2 regions of the Streptosporangium sp. NPDC049078 genome follow, and region 2 is predicted to be linked to the other one. Evidence: riboswitches for the same ligand, from Rfam matches in the RefSeq annotation. Region 2 holds a riboswitch; the other holds the start of a gene.
The links. Region 2 has a riboswitch for cyclic di-AMP ahead of AB0B90_RS31985 (hypothetical protein). Riboswitches for the same ligand answer to the same signal wherever they lie in the genome.
Positions count from the first base shown of each region.

Region 1 (7,036 bases), on a different contig from region 2:
GAGATCTCCGGGCGGATCACGCGCCTGCTCCACCTCGACCTGGTGCCCGGCCTCACGCCGTTGCTGCTGTCGGAGTACGGGGTTCCCGCCGAGTCCCTTCCCGGCCGGGCCTTCCTCGACGTGATCGGGAAGGTCGGCGGGGAGACCGGGCACGCGCGTTCGGGCCGGGCGATGATTCTCGGACAGTACCTGTCCGCCCTCGGCATCCTCACCCCCGAGGAGGAGGCGCGACTGCACGCCGACATGCTGCGCGGCCTCGTCGCCCGGGGATTTCGCGGCGTGCTGTTCAAGCCCCACCCGGCCGCCGGGCGCAGGCACGCGCAGCGGTTACGCGAGACGGCCGCCGAGCTGGGCGCCGAGCTCGACGTGGTGGCGGAGACCGTACCCGCCGAGTCGTGCTTCGCCGCACTGAGGCCCGAACTCGTGGTCGGCTGCTTCTCCACCGCCCTGATCACCGCGAGCCGGTACTTCGGGCTCCCGGTGGCGACGTCGGGCGTCGAATCGGTCCTGGAGCGGCTCACCCCGTACGAGAACAGCAACCGGATCCCGGCCACCATCGCCGACGCCCTGCTGCCGCGCCTGTCGGCGGACGGCTCGCTGGAGGAACCGCCGCCGGTGGATCTTCCCGCCCTGGTGAGCGCGGTCGGCTACTGCATGCGGGCCGAGGTGTATCCGGGGCTGCGCGAGAGTGCCGCCGCCTACCTGGAGGCGCACGGCACCGCCCGCTACTTCAAGCGCCAGCGCCTCGGCGCCCTGGATCTGATCACCGCTCCCCCGGCCGCCGCCCCCAGGGAGCGGAGCCCGCTGGTCAGGCTCCGCGACCGCCTGTCGAAGGCGCTCCCCTAGAGGGCCGGTCGGGTAGTCGCGCAGGAGCGTTGATCGACATGGGACGTGGCCAGGCCGATCCGTTGCGAACCGCGGTTTTACCCGGTGACCGGCCCTTACCCGACCGGTGCTCTAGGGTCGGCCGAACCCCTTGAGGTAGCGGCGCATCCGGCGCTTGGCGCGGTAGCCGACGCGCAGCATGTTCGGCGGCACCTCCACGCGCATGCGGGCGCGGCGGCGGGCGGTGGTGTACTCGGGACCTTCGAGCAGGGACATCGCCGGGGCGAGGCGGCCGGAGCGGGCCTTTCCCACCAGGGAGACCATCCGCGACACCCAGTCGCTCTCGCCACCGGGGTGGAAGTAGTTGACCTTGCACCAGGCGTCGTCCGGGTGCAGGAAGCGCCCGGCGGAGAGGTCGTCGAGGGTGCCGAGCAGGCCGCTGTCCTCGAAGACCAGATTGATCATCTCGGCGCCGACCCCGAAGTCCGACAGCACCAGGAGCGGTACCTTCTGGGCGATCGCCTCCAGCGCGGCGGTCGAGCTGACGGTGACGAAGCCCGTCGCGTGGGCCAGGTGCTCGTGCATGGGCCCCACCGCGAAGCGCACGGCCTCGGCGCGCACCCGGCCCTCCTCGGCGAGCGACTGCCACAGGCGCTGGTAGTGGTAGCGCTCGTTGTGGGTCTGACGCTCGGTGTCCAGGGCCCGAAGCTTGACGACGACGTCCAGGTCGGGCCGCCTTCCGGCCAGCTCGGCCAGGGCGAGCAGGACGCGTTCGCGCTCCTCCCTGCGTTTGGGCACCTTGGCCTGGGTGGCGAACACCACCCGGTCGCGCGGCCCGGTGGCGGCGATCTCCGCGTCACCGCGCAGGAACGGCAACCTGGCCAGCCCGATCTGGCCGCCCCCGCCCAGTCTGGCGCCGATCTCGGAGAACTCCTCGACCTCCCGGCCGCTGTGCAGCACGAACAGGTCGCATCCGCTGCGGAACAGCCACGCCTTCTCGGTGGCGGGGACGGAGATGCCCGGCAGCCCCGAGACGAACACCGGCCGGGGCCGCAGCCCGGTCAGCACGTCTGCGGTCAGCACGTCCACCACCGGTCCCGTACAGGCGACGAGCACCACGTCGGGTCTGAATCGTTCGGCGGCCCGGCGCAGCGCGCGGGCCGACAGCACCGGCGGGTCTGCCGCCGAGCCCGCCACGGCGGCGTGGATCTGCGCCGGCGAAGGGGTGATGGGGGTGCGGACGACCGCCAGTTCCGACTCACAGCCTGCGGGCAGGTCCCGCAGCAGGCAGGCCGCCCACTTCAGGTAGGAGTCGGAGTCGGCCACGGCCAGGACCTTCAAAGAAAACCTCCGGCGGGGAATTCCCCGGTTTCGTGTGCGGGCACGGTGTGCGTGGCGCGAGCGGCGAGCCCGCCCGGCCTCGGCCGTCGGGTCATGACCCGGTGACTCCCGTGTCGTGATGGGCGAACCTCGACAGGTGGGAGCGCAGTGACGGCGCCGCCTCGGCCGTCCACCACTCGTCGGGAACGTCCACCGTCTCCACGGCGACCCCCCGGGCCGAGAGCAGGACCCGCAGGGAGGTGACCGCGGTGGACGGCAGGCTCAGCACCCGCTGCTCGGCGGCCAGGCCGCGCAGGGTCATCTCGGCGGGGATCCCGCCGTCGTAGACGGTGATTCCCGGCTGCTCCCCGACCCGGGCCAGGTCGCCGGGGTCCTCGCGGCGGTGCGGGAAGTAGGCCACCGGCTCGGCCGATCCGAGCCCGGCCAGCCAGCCGAAGTAGCGTTCGCGGTGGATCAGGCCGTTGCGGACCAGCGAGGTGCCGAGGACGACGGTGCGCTCGGCGGGGCGGGGCCTTCGCAGCGGCTGGGATCGCAACCAGGCGAAGTCGTGGGTGACCAGCTCGACTCCCCTGGCACGTACGGCCTTCGCCAGGTCGGAGGGCACCGGCAGCGCGGTGAAGATCGACAACCGCCCCGCGCGGGCGGCGGCGCGCAGCCTGAGCCCGGCCGCCGTGGCGAGGACGGTCCTGAGCCTCCCCGCCTTCCCCCTCGCCCTCAGCAGGGGCGTTCCCGTCCTGCCGGTGAGCAGTTCCAGGAGCCTGATGGTGGCGAGCCCGTCGTCGACGATCACGATCCGGCCGGGGGACGCGGTGAGCCAGCGGAACTGGACCTTGCCGGAGAAGGCGTCGCCCACCGCCCAGGTCTCCCCCCGGCGCGGCCTGGGCATGTCCGGGCGCGCCGGGGTGAGCTCAAGCCCTCTCGGCAGGGTGAGGCGGCCGAGTTCGCGGCCTGTCACGGCCAGCGGGCGGAGTTTCGCCCGGGGTACGAGATGGCTGCGGGCGCCGAGCAGCCCGGCGTGGTGGGCCTCCACCGCGCAGAGCATCTGCAGCGGGGATTCCACCCAGGCGATGGCCGAATCCTGCTCCCGCGCGTGGTCTCGACCGTCCTCCACGCCGGGCGATGACCCGTTCACGACTGGCACAACCTAACCCGGTGGCCTTAAGGAGCAGGGAACTGCGGGTGAACAGCCGACCACGCGAGATTGCAGATGATCTCTCTGGTCTTTACCTCTCCGCCGCCACCGTCCGAGATCGGATGCGACCGGATGTCCGTCGGGCGGGCCGGCGTCGGCGGGGCCACGATGATTCATCGTCGCGGGCCGGGCGGGGAGGCGCCGGCCGTGGACCCCGATCACCTGGAGGCCGCGAGAACCTCCTCGGACATGGTCGTGAGCCGCCGGGCCCCGTGCGCGCTCTCAGGCACTTCCATGGGAGAACTCCTACCATCCGCATACTTTTTACCATCGAATACTTGTTCTAAAAAATGGTGACTATACGATCTTCGACGGAGGGTCCCCCCACGCGCGGTAGCACAACCTGGCCGACGCCTCGCGAGCGGGTCGGGAAAACCCGGATCGCCGTGAACGCGGGGGATCCCGGACGCCCCTCCATCCCCGGAGGAAGGTGCGCCCGGCGCCGGAGGGGCGTGATCGACTCCCCTCTTCCCCTCCAGGCGGCACCCCGCCGTACCCCCTCATTTAGGACGTATTACCAAGTCAGAGCAATGTGTCCCACTTGTAATCGTCTGCCGTGTTGTCGTACGTTCGTCCTGTTCATGGCAATTGTCTAGGTCTATACAGATCTGTGCATTGCCGTCACATTGCCCGACCGCGCTCCACCCGGCGGAACCTTCCGCCGTCGGTGAGCACGGCCGCCGAATCCGCGAAGTCTGCGGAACCGGGGAACCACGTTCCTGGGGTGAATCAACGCACTCATGCGTCGTAGGGCACTTCCCAGCCCGAACCCGTCAGCTAACCCGGTAGGCGGTATGGAAGCGAAGCAAGGAGTCGAACCCCCGCATGACCAAGCATCGCCTCACCTCCACCCCCCGCGCCGTCTGCGCCGTCCTGGGCGCCTGCGCCGTCCTCGCGACGGGCACCACCGGCGCGGCTCTGGCCGACGGCCACGGCGTCGTGAACGCACCGCCCGCCGACACCCGCGCGCAGGACGCCGGGGCCGCGAAGACCTCCCTGCAGGTCATCGCCGAAGGCCTTCCCAAGGTCTCCGCCGCACAGATCCTGGACATCGCCTCCAAGCAGATCGGTGTCCGCGAGAACGCCCAGGGTGGTGGAACCAAGTTCCAGTCCTGGTACGTTTCGAGCCCTCGCGCCAAGGAGACCATGGCCCGCGACGGCGGCAAGAGCGTGTACGAGTACGCCAACGCCCCCTGGTGCGCGATGTTCGTCTCCTGGGTCGGCGAGACGGCCGGCATCCGCCCCACGATGGGCTGGGACGCCTACACCGTCGCCCACGCCAAGTGGTTCAAGAACAACGGACACTGGGGCACCGTCCCCACTCCCGGCGCCGTCGTCTACTTCGACTGGGCCGGCGGCAAGAGCATCGAGGGCATCGACCACGTCGGCTTCGTGAAGAAGGACAACGGGAACGGCACGATCACCACGATCGAGGGCAACACCGGCAACGGCGCCGTCGAGGAGCGCGTCAGGCCCGTCTCCCAGGTCGTCGGTTACGGCTACCCGGTCTACTCGGACTGACCTCCGGCCGCCCCGGCCCCCCGCCGGTGAACGCGGACCGGTCATCACACTCCCAGGGGCGCCGCTCGTTCGAGCGGTGCCCCTGACGATATTCCATATTCCACCCCGCCCGCCCCTCTCTCTCCCCTCCGCGAGCCCCGCACGGCCACGAAATGCCCCAACTGGTATGCCCGTGAGGTGGGAGCGCTCCCAATCACCCTTGTGGGAGGTATGTCGACTTTTCACACCAAAAGTCCCACCTAAAGCGGCTGGATGTAACGGTTGAGTTTCGGCATATTGACGTCCTGGTTGCCCATCGTCCACTCTTCGTGGGAGCGCTCCCAAAAGCACATTGAGGAACGATCTCGTCGCGACGACCGCGTTTGTCGGGGACCGGTCCGCGATGTCGCCTCCCAATGAAGTTCGGGCGACCACCTGAGAGGGGTCCGGAATGTTGAACAACAAGCGACACGGCAAGCTCGCCGCCGTCGCGGTCATGGCGGCCACCGCCCTGGCCATCACGTCATGCAGCTCCAGCGAGCCGGCGGCACCCGCCGCGGAGGGCGGTTCCTCCGCCCCGGCCGAGCCGGTAACCATCACCGTGCACACCTTCGGTGGCGGTGAGAACTTCGGCTACGACAAGGCCGTGGAGACGTGGAACGCGGCGAACCCGAACATCCAGGTCAAGTACCAGAACCTGACCGACCGTTTCGAGGACGTCTATCTTCCGCAGCTGCTCCAGCGCCTGCAGGCGGGCAGCGGCGCGGCCGACATCATCGCCCTGGACGAGGGCGCGATGGGTCTCATGAAGGCCCGCCCGCAGTTCTTCACCGACCTCGCCGAGTACGGGCTGGACAGCCGTAAGGCCGACTTCCCCGCAGCGAAGTGGGACAACGGCATCAACGCCGACAACAAGCTCTTCGCCCTGGGCACCGACATCGGTGGCATGACCATGTGCTACCGCAAGGACCTGTTCGAGAAGGCGGGCCTGCCCACCGACCGCGAGGAGGTCGGCAAGCTCTGGCCGGACTGGAACGCCTTCAAGGCGATCGGTGAGAAGTTCAAGGCCGCCAACCCCGGCAAGACCGATCCCAAGTTCCTCGACGGCCCGAACACGCTCTACAACGTGATCCTGTCGCAGGAGGCGCCGAAGAACGGCAACGTCGCCTACTTCGACAAGAACAACCAGCTCATCATCGAGAGCAACCCGGCCATCAAGACCTCCTTCGACACGGTGAAGGACTTCAGCGAGGCCGGTCTGACCGCCAAGCTCGCCTCGTTCACCCCGCCGTGGAACGCCGCGATCAAGAAGGGCGCCTTCGCGACCATGGGCTGCCCTGCCTGGATGCTCGGCGTGGTCTCCGGTGCGGCCGGTGACGACAACAAGGGCAAGTGGGACGTCGCGGCCGTGCCCGGCGGCGCGGGCAACTGGGGTGGCTCCTACCTCGCGGTTCCCAAGCAGAGCAAGCACCCCAAGGAGGCCGCCGAGGTTCTGAACTACCTCACCGGCAAGGAGGGCCACGTCATGGCCTTCCAGGAGGCCGCGGCCTTCCCGAGCTCCATCCCCGCCCAGCAGGACCCGGCGGTCGCCGACCTGAAGAACCCGTTCTTCAACGACGCGCCGACCGGTCAGATCTTCGGTGCCTCGGTCAAGGACCTGCTGCCCGTCTTCCTCGGCGAGAAGCACGCCCAGGTCAAGACCGCGGTGGAGAAGGTCCTCGAGGGCATGGACCAGGGTTCGGTCCCCTACGACCAGGCCTGGACCAAGTTCCTTGAGGCCGGCGTCAAGGCAGCGGGCTGATCCCCGTACCGCCCCGCATCGGCCCGGCTGTGGCGATCCCGCAGCCGGGCCGGTCGCCTGCCCCCGCTGAAAGGCTCTGACCGATGACACTGCACGTCGACTCCCCGGCCGCGCCGCCACGGCCCGGCCCCCGCCGGTCCGGCGGGCGCCGCGGACCGAAGCAGGGCGGTGGGTGGTCCCGCTTCGACCTCCGGGCGACCCCCTACTTCCTCGTATCCCCGTACTTCCTGCTTTTCGCCGTCTTCGGCGTCTTCCCCCTCGGCTACACCCTCTGGGTCTCCCTGCACGACTGGGAGCTCGCCGGAGACAAGACTCTCGTCGGCCTCGACAACTACATCGAGCTGATCACCGACGAGGCCTTCTGGAACGCGGTGATC
Region 1 is NZ_JBEZEL010000016.1:231,447-238,482, forward strand. It holds gene AB0B90_RS27460 (alpha-2,8-polysialyltransferase family protein) at 1-846, shown strand, start outside; gene AB0B90_RS27465 (DUF6716 putative glycosyltransferase) at 958-2,166, opposite strand; gene AB0B90_RS27470 (hypothetical protein) at 2,258-3,298, opposite strand; cyclic di-AMP (ydaO/yuaA leader) riboswitch at 4,027-4,165, shown strand; gene AB0B90_RS27475 (CHAP domain-containing protein) at 4,184-4,879, shown strand; gene AB0B90_RS27480 (extracellular solute-binding protein) at 5,310-6,659, shown strand; gene AB0B90_RS27485 (sugar ABC transporter permease) at 6,743-7,036, shown strand, end outside.
Region 1: linked by a shared signal. The riboswitch ahead of AB0B90_RS27475 (CHAP domain-containing protein) and the one ahead of AB0B90_RS31985 (hypothetical protein) in region 2 are both predicted to bind cyclic di-AMP.

Region 2 (7,036 bases):
CTCCGACGAGATCATCGAGGAGGTCGACTGGCACATGATCGACCAGCGGATCCGCCGGCTGAACTCCCTGGGGTTCGACGTCGCGGAGATGATGGTCCGCCGCAAGGCGGGCACCGGGCGGCTCATCGTCCGGCCCAAGGTCGTGGACGCCGGGCACCACCAGCGCAGGCTGTTGCGGCTCACCGGCCTGGACGTGGAGGAGAACCAGGCCAGACGCCTCCTCAACGACCTCGACTCCTTCCGCGTGTCACACGGCCTTCGCCACGAGGACGAGGCGATCGTGGCCCACCGCTGGCTCGCCGAGGTCTTCCAGCCCACGGTGCTGGCCGTCCCCCTCCAGATGCGGGGCAAGCTGGAGCCCGCGCAGTTCTTCCACGAGGTGCTCGACCACCGCTGGTACATGTCGGAGGAGGCCGGGACCGATGTCGGCCTGCCCGCCGCGGTGAATTCCTATGTGAAGAACATTCTCATTTTCAAGCCGGACGAAAAGGCACTCATCGCCGAGGACTAAAGGATTGATTTCCACCCGGGGTGCATAACTTCCCCTCGGGGTGGTGAATCCTCCCCCTTCTCCCATCAAAGCCCCAGCCGGAGAGAGTGGTTTCCGAGGCTTTTCCCTACGCTGACCGGGCGACGTTCGAAGTCGTCGGCAAGGGAGAGCACGTGCTCGGAATCGAAGACTGCCTCACCGAGGTAATGGCCATCCCCGGGGCCCTGGACGCGATTCTCATCGATCAGACCAGCGGAACCGCGGTGGCCGCCGGCGGTGCGAGCCGCCATGCCGACGTGGAGAGGTCGGCCGCGGGGCTGAGCGAGACCCTGCGCGCGACGCTCGACGGGCTCGCCGTCACCGTGCCCGGCGGCACGGTCCGGATCAACGACATGATCGTGACCACGGACGGCGGACACCATTTACTGAAACCGCTGGAAACGCCGTTCGACGGCCCGCTCGTCATTTACGTCAGGCTCGATCCGGAACGCTCGAACCTGGCACTGGCCCGCCACCGCCTCCAGGCCCTTTCCGGCCGTCTGATATCGACGTGAGCCCGTGCCCAGCGTCGAGAACATCCTCAGCGGACTCGCCGGCGACCACGCCACCGGATCCCTGCGACTCGGCAAGGCGGGGGTCATCTACCTCACCGACGGCCGGGTGACCTACGCCGAGAGCGCGTCCGCCCCTCGGCTGGAGGACCTGCTGGGTGCCCGCCGCGGCATATCCGCCCATGCCGTACGGCAGATCAGGCAGGCCACCACCCGCCGGCGACCGGACCCCGCGCTCCCTCCCGGGCCGCAGGAGTCGCGGGAGCCCCAGCCGACGGGGGGCGAGCGGCTGATCGCCCAGGGCCTGCTCACCAGGGGTGAGCTGGAGTTCTGCGTGCTCAGCACGGTGCTCGACGCCGCGTACTTCCTGCTGCGGGCCACCGGGCACCGGCCCAGGTTCCGGCGGGGGGAGCTGCACTGGCTCGGACCGCAGTGGTACTTCGACGCGACCGGCCTGCTCCGGGAGTGCGAGCGGAGGAAGGCGCAGTTGGAACAGATCTGGCCGTCCGCGGAGCTGGACACGCTCCCGGTCGTCCCGGTGGAGCGTATCGGCGCCCACCGGGTGGTGCTGAGCGCGCTCCAGTGGGAGGTGCTCGTCGGCGCCGACTCCGTCGCGACCCCGGCCGAGCTGGCGCGCAAACTGGGCCGTCCCGCGTACTCGGTGCTGCTCGCCGTACGACAGCTCGCCTCCTCCGGGCTGCTCCGCGTCCCGGAGCCCGGTCCGGCCGAGGCCCCCGCCGCCCCGGACCCGCTGCCCAGGCGGACGAAGGGCGCCACGGAGATCCCGGCGGCCGGGACGGGCTCCGTGGAGACGTCGGAGTGGATCCCCAGGGCGAACGGGGACCCGGCCGACGTCAACCTGCTCATCCGGCTCAGGAACGCATTGGAGGCAATGACTTGAGCCCGGTCACATGCCGATAAGGCTACGGACGCTGAAGTTGATCGGAAGGAGGATGCCGGTGGAACTGCGCGAGGAGATACGCCGTGAGATGGCGATGCTGCGAGAACGCGTACCCGACGTGGACGGGAGCATCGCGTGCAGTGTCGACGGCCTGACGATAGCCAGCGACCTGAGAAACGACGTCGAGCAGACGGGCGCGCTCTCCTCCGCGGTGCTCGCCCTGAGCCGCCGGATGACGGGCATCGCCGGCAAGGGCGCCTTCGAGGAGACGCTCATCTCCGGAACCAACGGCTACGCGGCGTTCTACGCCGCCGGACCCAAGATCGTTCTCACAGTCCTGGCACGCCCGGGGACCAATCTCGGGCTGCTCAGGCTGGAGGGCCGCAGAACGGCGGACCGACTCGCCGCCGTCAGCTCACGCACATCGATATCCCAGTGATCGGAGACAGTAATGGGCAACATGGACATCTCGCTCAAGGAGATGATGGCGATCGACGGTGCCATCGGCGCGGTCGTCGTCGACTACAACAGCGGGATGGCGCTCGGCGCGCTCGGCGGGTCCAAGGACCTCGACCTCCAGGTCGCGGCCGCGGGTAACACCGAGGTCGTCAGGGCGAAGATGCGGACCATGGAGTCGCTCGGTCTCAAGGACGGCATCGAGGACATCCTCATCACGCTCGGCACGCAGTATCACGTGATCCGCCCGATCTCGGGCCGGAGCGGTAAAGGGCTGTTCCTCTACCTGGCCCTCGACCGGAACCGGGCCAACCTCGCGCTCGCCCGGCACAGCCTGCGCGGCATCGAGGAGAAGCTCGAAGTCTGACCCTTTGGTTCGCGGTCCGCGCCCCGGCAGGCGCGGACCGCACCGGAACCCTCGGCGTTTCGAGGATGGTTCTTCCCGATGGCCGCGCCGCCGGGGACGGTGACGGCTCTTTTTGGCCGCCACACCGTCGGAGCCGGTGACGAGGACCGTCTCTGCCCGGTGGCCGCGCCGTCGGGGCCGGTGACGAGGACCGTCTCTGCCCGGCCGCCACACCGTCGGGGTCAGTTCTCCTCTGCGGCCACGCCGCCGGGGACGTACTCGGAGACATGCTCGACCATCACCTTGGGCTTGCCGAGCCAGGGTCGCGCCTCCGCGCTCACCAGCTGGGTCTGCAGGCCGATGCCCAGCTTCCTCGCCATCGCGAAGACGGTCGTCGGCGGCTGGGCCGGGTTGGTGTCCCTGCGGTTCCACGCGCCGGTGGAGAACGCGACCGGGTGGTTCTTGATCCCCGTGCCGCCGCCCCACTTGGTGACGACGTACTGGATGTCGATGTGGCCCATGCCACCGTTGCCGTCCACGCCGAGCGTGCCGGCGTTGAACGTGCCGCCGGTCAGGTCGGCGAAGGTCTTGGCGTCGATGTCGATCATGATGCCCTGGTTGGAGGGGTTACCCGGGCCGCGGTCGCCGACGAAGAACTTCGCCTTCTTGCCCTTGTAGAGGATGTATCCCTCGGTGAACAGGGGCCAGCTCGGGCTGGCGATCATGCCCTTCTGCATCGGCTTGCCGCTGGCGGGAAGTCCGGTGTCACCGGCCCGGCCCGAGGAGTCGTCCCAGAAGTAGGAGGCCGTGGTCGCGCCCTGGAGGAGAACGGCCTCGGTACCGGCGGGCGCGCCCGCCGCCGGGTCGTTCGCGAGGCGGGTGGAGGCGGGGGCCGCGGAGGCGGGGGCCGCGGAGGCAGGGAGCGCGAGGGCGACACCGCCGGAGACGAGGAGGCTCGCGGCGGTGAGGGCCGCGGCGAGGCCGCGCCCGAGGGAGGTGTTCCTGTACGGGGATCGCTCGCCCGGACAGGGCGTGTTCAGGTCGTTCTTGTGCATACCAAAGGAGGGGTGCATGGAGAAATGGCTCTTTCGCGAGGGAACGGGGCGGCCAGGTGCGAACACCGAAGGGGTGCACTGGCGGGGACGCGCTCATCGGAAAAGGTGGCGTAGCCGGATCAGCCGATCGCTACGCGGAGCACGGTCCTGAAGGTGCCACGATCAGGCGCGGCGGCGAGGTCGAGGGGACGGGGGGCGGCGTTGAAGTTCAGGTGGTCGGTGCCGACAGGGGGTCCACCGACGTGGTGACGCGGTGATCCATGAGGGGATCTCCTCTCCATCTCGTCTACCGGGTTAGCTGACGGGTTCGGGCGGTGGAGTTGCCCTACCGCCGCGCGTTCGCGGCGGATTCACCCCGGAAAATTGGTTCCCCGGCTCCGGAGCCCTGCGGGCCCTCGGGATTCGACGTCGGCCGGCCGCCTCCTCTTGTGAAGGGCAGGTCGCCAACCGATAACAGTGGACACTACCCACCAAACCGGACAAAGCAAAGCAAACACCATGAAAAACCCAGAAGATCTACCTACAAGCTTCAAGGAAGCCCCATCGATCGCCCCGCCAGGTCGGCACCCGCCCTACCAGCGAGAACGCCTTCCCCAACCCGGTATCCGCCGCGAGAACCCCCGCCCCGGACCCGTACGAGGGCCTTCCCGCCGGCGGCCGGCACCCCCGCCCGCGGGACGAAGCTCCTCCCCCGAGACCCACACAGGGCCTCCTCACCGGGGGTCGACAGCCCATCGCGGGACCCTCACCGAGACCCGCACGGGATCTCCCCCACCCAGCGGGTCATCCCCGTCCGGTCAGTCCCACCAGAACGACCAGGCGTTCCTGCCCTTGATCTGCTCGGCGTAGTCGACGAGGGTCCCCGCTCCCTGGATGATGCTGTCGGGGCAGAACGTCCAGTGTTCCGCCGCGACGTGCAGGGCGTGCTCGGAGGTCGTCGGCGGCGCGGCGACGCTGAGGTCGAGGGTGTTGAACCCCATTCCGACCACCCGCACCCCGAACCTCTCCTCCCAGCTCCGTACGACGGCCGCGAGCGGGACCATCCACTCGTTGTGGTTCAGGGCGCCCTGCCAGCCCATCACGGCCAGGGCGTCGGCCCCGCGCTCCACCGCGACGAGCCCGAGCGGGGTCCTGCGCTCGGCCACCAGCCCGGCGTACCAGTCGGCGACCACACCGGGATCGGCGGCGAGCCTTCCCGCCGGCGCCGGGCCCGGACACTCGGGACCGTAGGGATCGAGGAGTTCGAGCTGGTCCAGGGTCGCCCTCTCGATCCAGTCGGACCACACCTCGGCCATGAACGCGGCGGCGTTGTAGTTGTCGATCTGAGCGGCGGTGTCGGGGGCGATCTGACCCGCCGACCAGGGCTGGACGGAGTCCTCCAGCAGGACCGGCCACAGGCCCGACTGCTCGTGCTGAGCCCTCAACCGGGCCCAGTACTCACCGGAGACCGTCACCTCACTCAGCCAGAACGCCGGACGGCGACGGACCGCGAGCTGAGCGTAACCGGGGTCGGGCCACACCACGTCCCCCGGCGGCAACTCCACCGAGAGCCTCCTGCCCCCGCCTCCCCCGTCCCCCTCGCCTTCGTGGGCTCCTTCTCCCCCATCGGCGAACAACTGGCCCAGAACTGGCGGGAGTCTCTCACGCTCGCAATCGCTCATCTCTACCGATCCGATCCTGACCACGGATCAATTTTGGCCTGTCAACCACCCCGAGGGACAGTTCTGCCCTGGTCCAGGCAAAAATTATCGGTACAGAGAGGAACGAAGCCGAGCGGGTGCCACCCCTCCACGCCCGACGAATGCTCAACGAGGCCGTTCGGGGCCGCACGTCACGTCCGCGAGGGCGCCGTGAGTCTCGGGGGTAATGGACAGGCCCGCGAAGCCGGAGAGCTAGGGCTCGAAGAGCACCAGGGGATGGCGCCGCGTCATCTCCAGGACCACGCGGCACACCTCCCCCGCCCGTGGGAAGACCGCGTTCATCAGCACGAAGTCCTCCCCCACGGTGAGCGGCTCGGACCACGGTGAGGCGCCGTAGTTCTCGACGGTCAGGTCGGGGAAGAGCGCCGTCAACTCCTCGTAGAAGGCCGCCACCTCCGGGCGCGGCTCACCGGGCGCGGCTCCGCTCTCGCCCCAGGCGAGATATCGAAGAAGGGCCTCCCGCGCGGTGATCGGTCCGGCCGCGAACCAGACTCCGAGATCAAAGCTCACACCATGTCCTCGTCGTCCTCGTCGTCCTCGTCGTCCTCGTCGTCGCCTGCCCAGCCGTCGAATCCTACGTGCCCGGCGGACACCTGATATGCGCGAACCGTACGGAAAGATCGACGCCCGAGATGCGCGACCGGCGCGGAAGGATCGACGTCTGGAATGCGCGACCGGCGCGGAGGACGGACACCTTTATATACGCGGCCGACGAGGAGGGGGCGCGGTGGGCCAGGACAACGCGAAAAGGGGGCACGCGTGTCCATGAGCGAGGCTAAATGTCGGTGGCGGGCCGTACCCTGCCGGCGTGATCATTATCTCCGGCTGGATCCGTGTCGACCCCGATGCCCGTGACGACTACCTCAAGGGATGCGTGAGCGTGATCGAGCAGGCCCGCGCCGCGTCCGGCTGCCTCGACTTCACGCTCGGCGCCGACCTCGTCGACACCGGCCGGATCAACGTCTACGAGCGCTGGGAGTCGGAGGAGACCCTCGACGCCTTCCGGGGTTCCGGGCCGAGCGACGGCCAGGAGACGATGATCCGCGACGCCGAGGTGTCTCGCTACCAGATCTCCGGCGTCGGCCCCGCCTGAGCGGGAGGCGACAGATCTCCCCTCCACCGGGTAGGGGACGGCGACGCGGTTCAGGGTCCGGGGTCCGGCAGACTGGATATGACAGAAAGGGGTTCTCGTCATGACCGACAAGCCCATCCTGGAGCCCAGCCCCAGTCACCCGATCACGATCACGCCGAACCCGGCCCGGATCGTCGTCTCGGTGGCCGGCCGGGTGGTCGCCGACTCGCGGAGCGCGTTGACACTGCGGGAGGCGGCGTACCCGCCGGTGCAGTACATCCCGATCACCGACGTCGACCGCTCGCTGCTGGAGCGGACCGACACCGCCACCTACTGTCCTTTCAAGGGCGACGCGAGTTACTACACCGTCACGGTGGAGGGAAAGCAGGCGGTGGACGCGGTGTGGTTCTACGAGTCGCCGCATCCGGCCGTCGCCGAGATCAAGGACCATGTCGCCTTCTATCC
Region 2 is NZ_JBEZEL010000021.1:165,465-172,500, reverse strand. It holds gene AB0B90_RS32010 (DUF4032 domain-containing protein) at 1-511, shown strand, start outside; gene AB0B90_RS32005 (roadblock/LC7 domain-containing protein) at 664-1,044, shown strand; gene AB0B90_RS32000 (hypothetical protein) at 1,049-1,942, shown strand; gene AB0B90_RS31995 (roadblock/LC7 domain-containing protein) at 2,001-2,381, shown strand; gene AB0B90_RS31990 (hypothetical protein) at 2,394-2,765, shown strand; gene AB0B90_RS31985 (hypothetical protein) at 2,987-3,817, opposite strand; cyclic di-AMP (ydaO/yuaA leader) riboswitch at 4,068-4,217, opposite strand; gene AB0B90_RS31980 (DUF4253 domain-containing protein) at 4,597-5,343, opposite strand; gene AB0B90_RS31975 (hypothetical protein) at 5,692-6,009, opposite strand; gene AB0B90_RS31970 (antibiotic biosynthesis monooxygenase family protein) at 6,308-6,592, shown strand; gene AB0B90_RS31965 (DUF427 domain-containing protein) at 6,693-7,036, shown strand, end outside.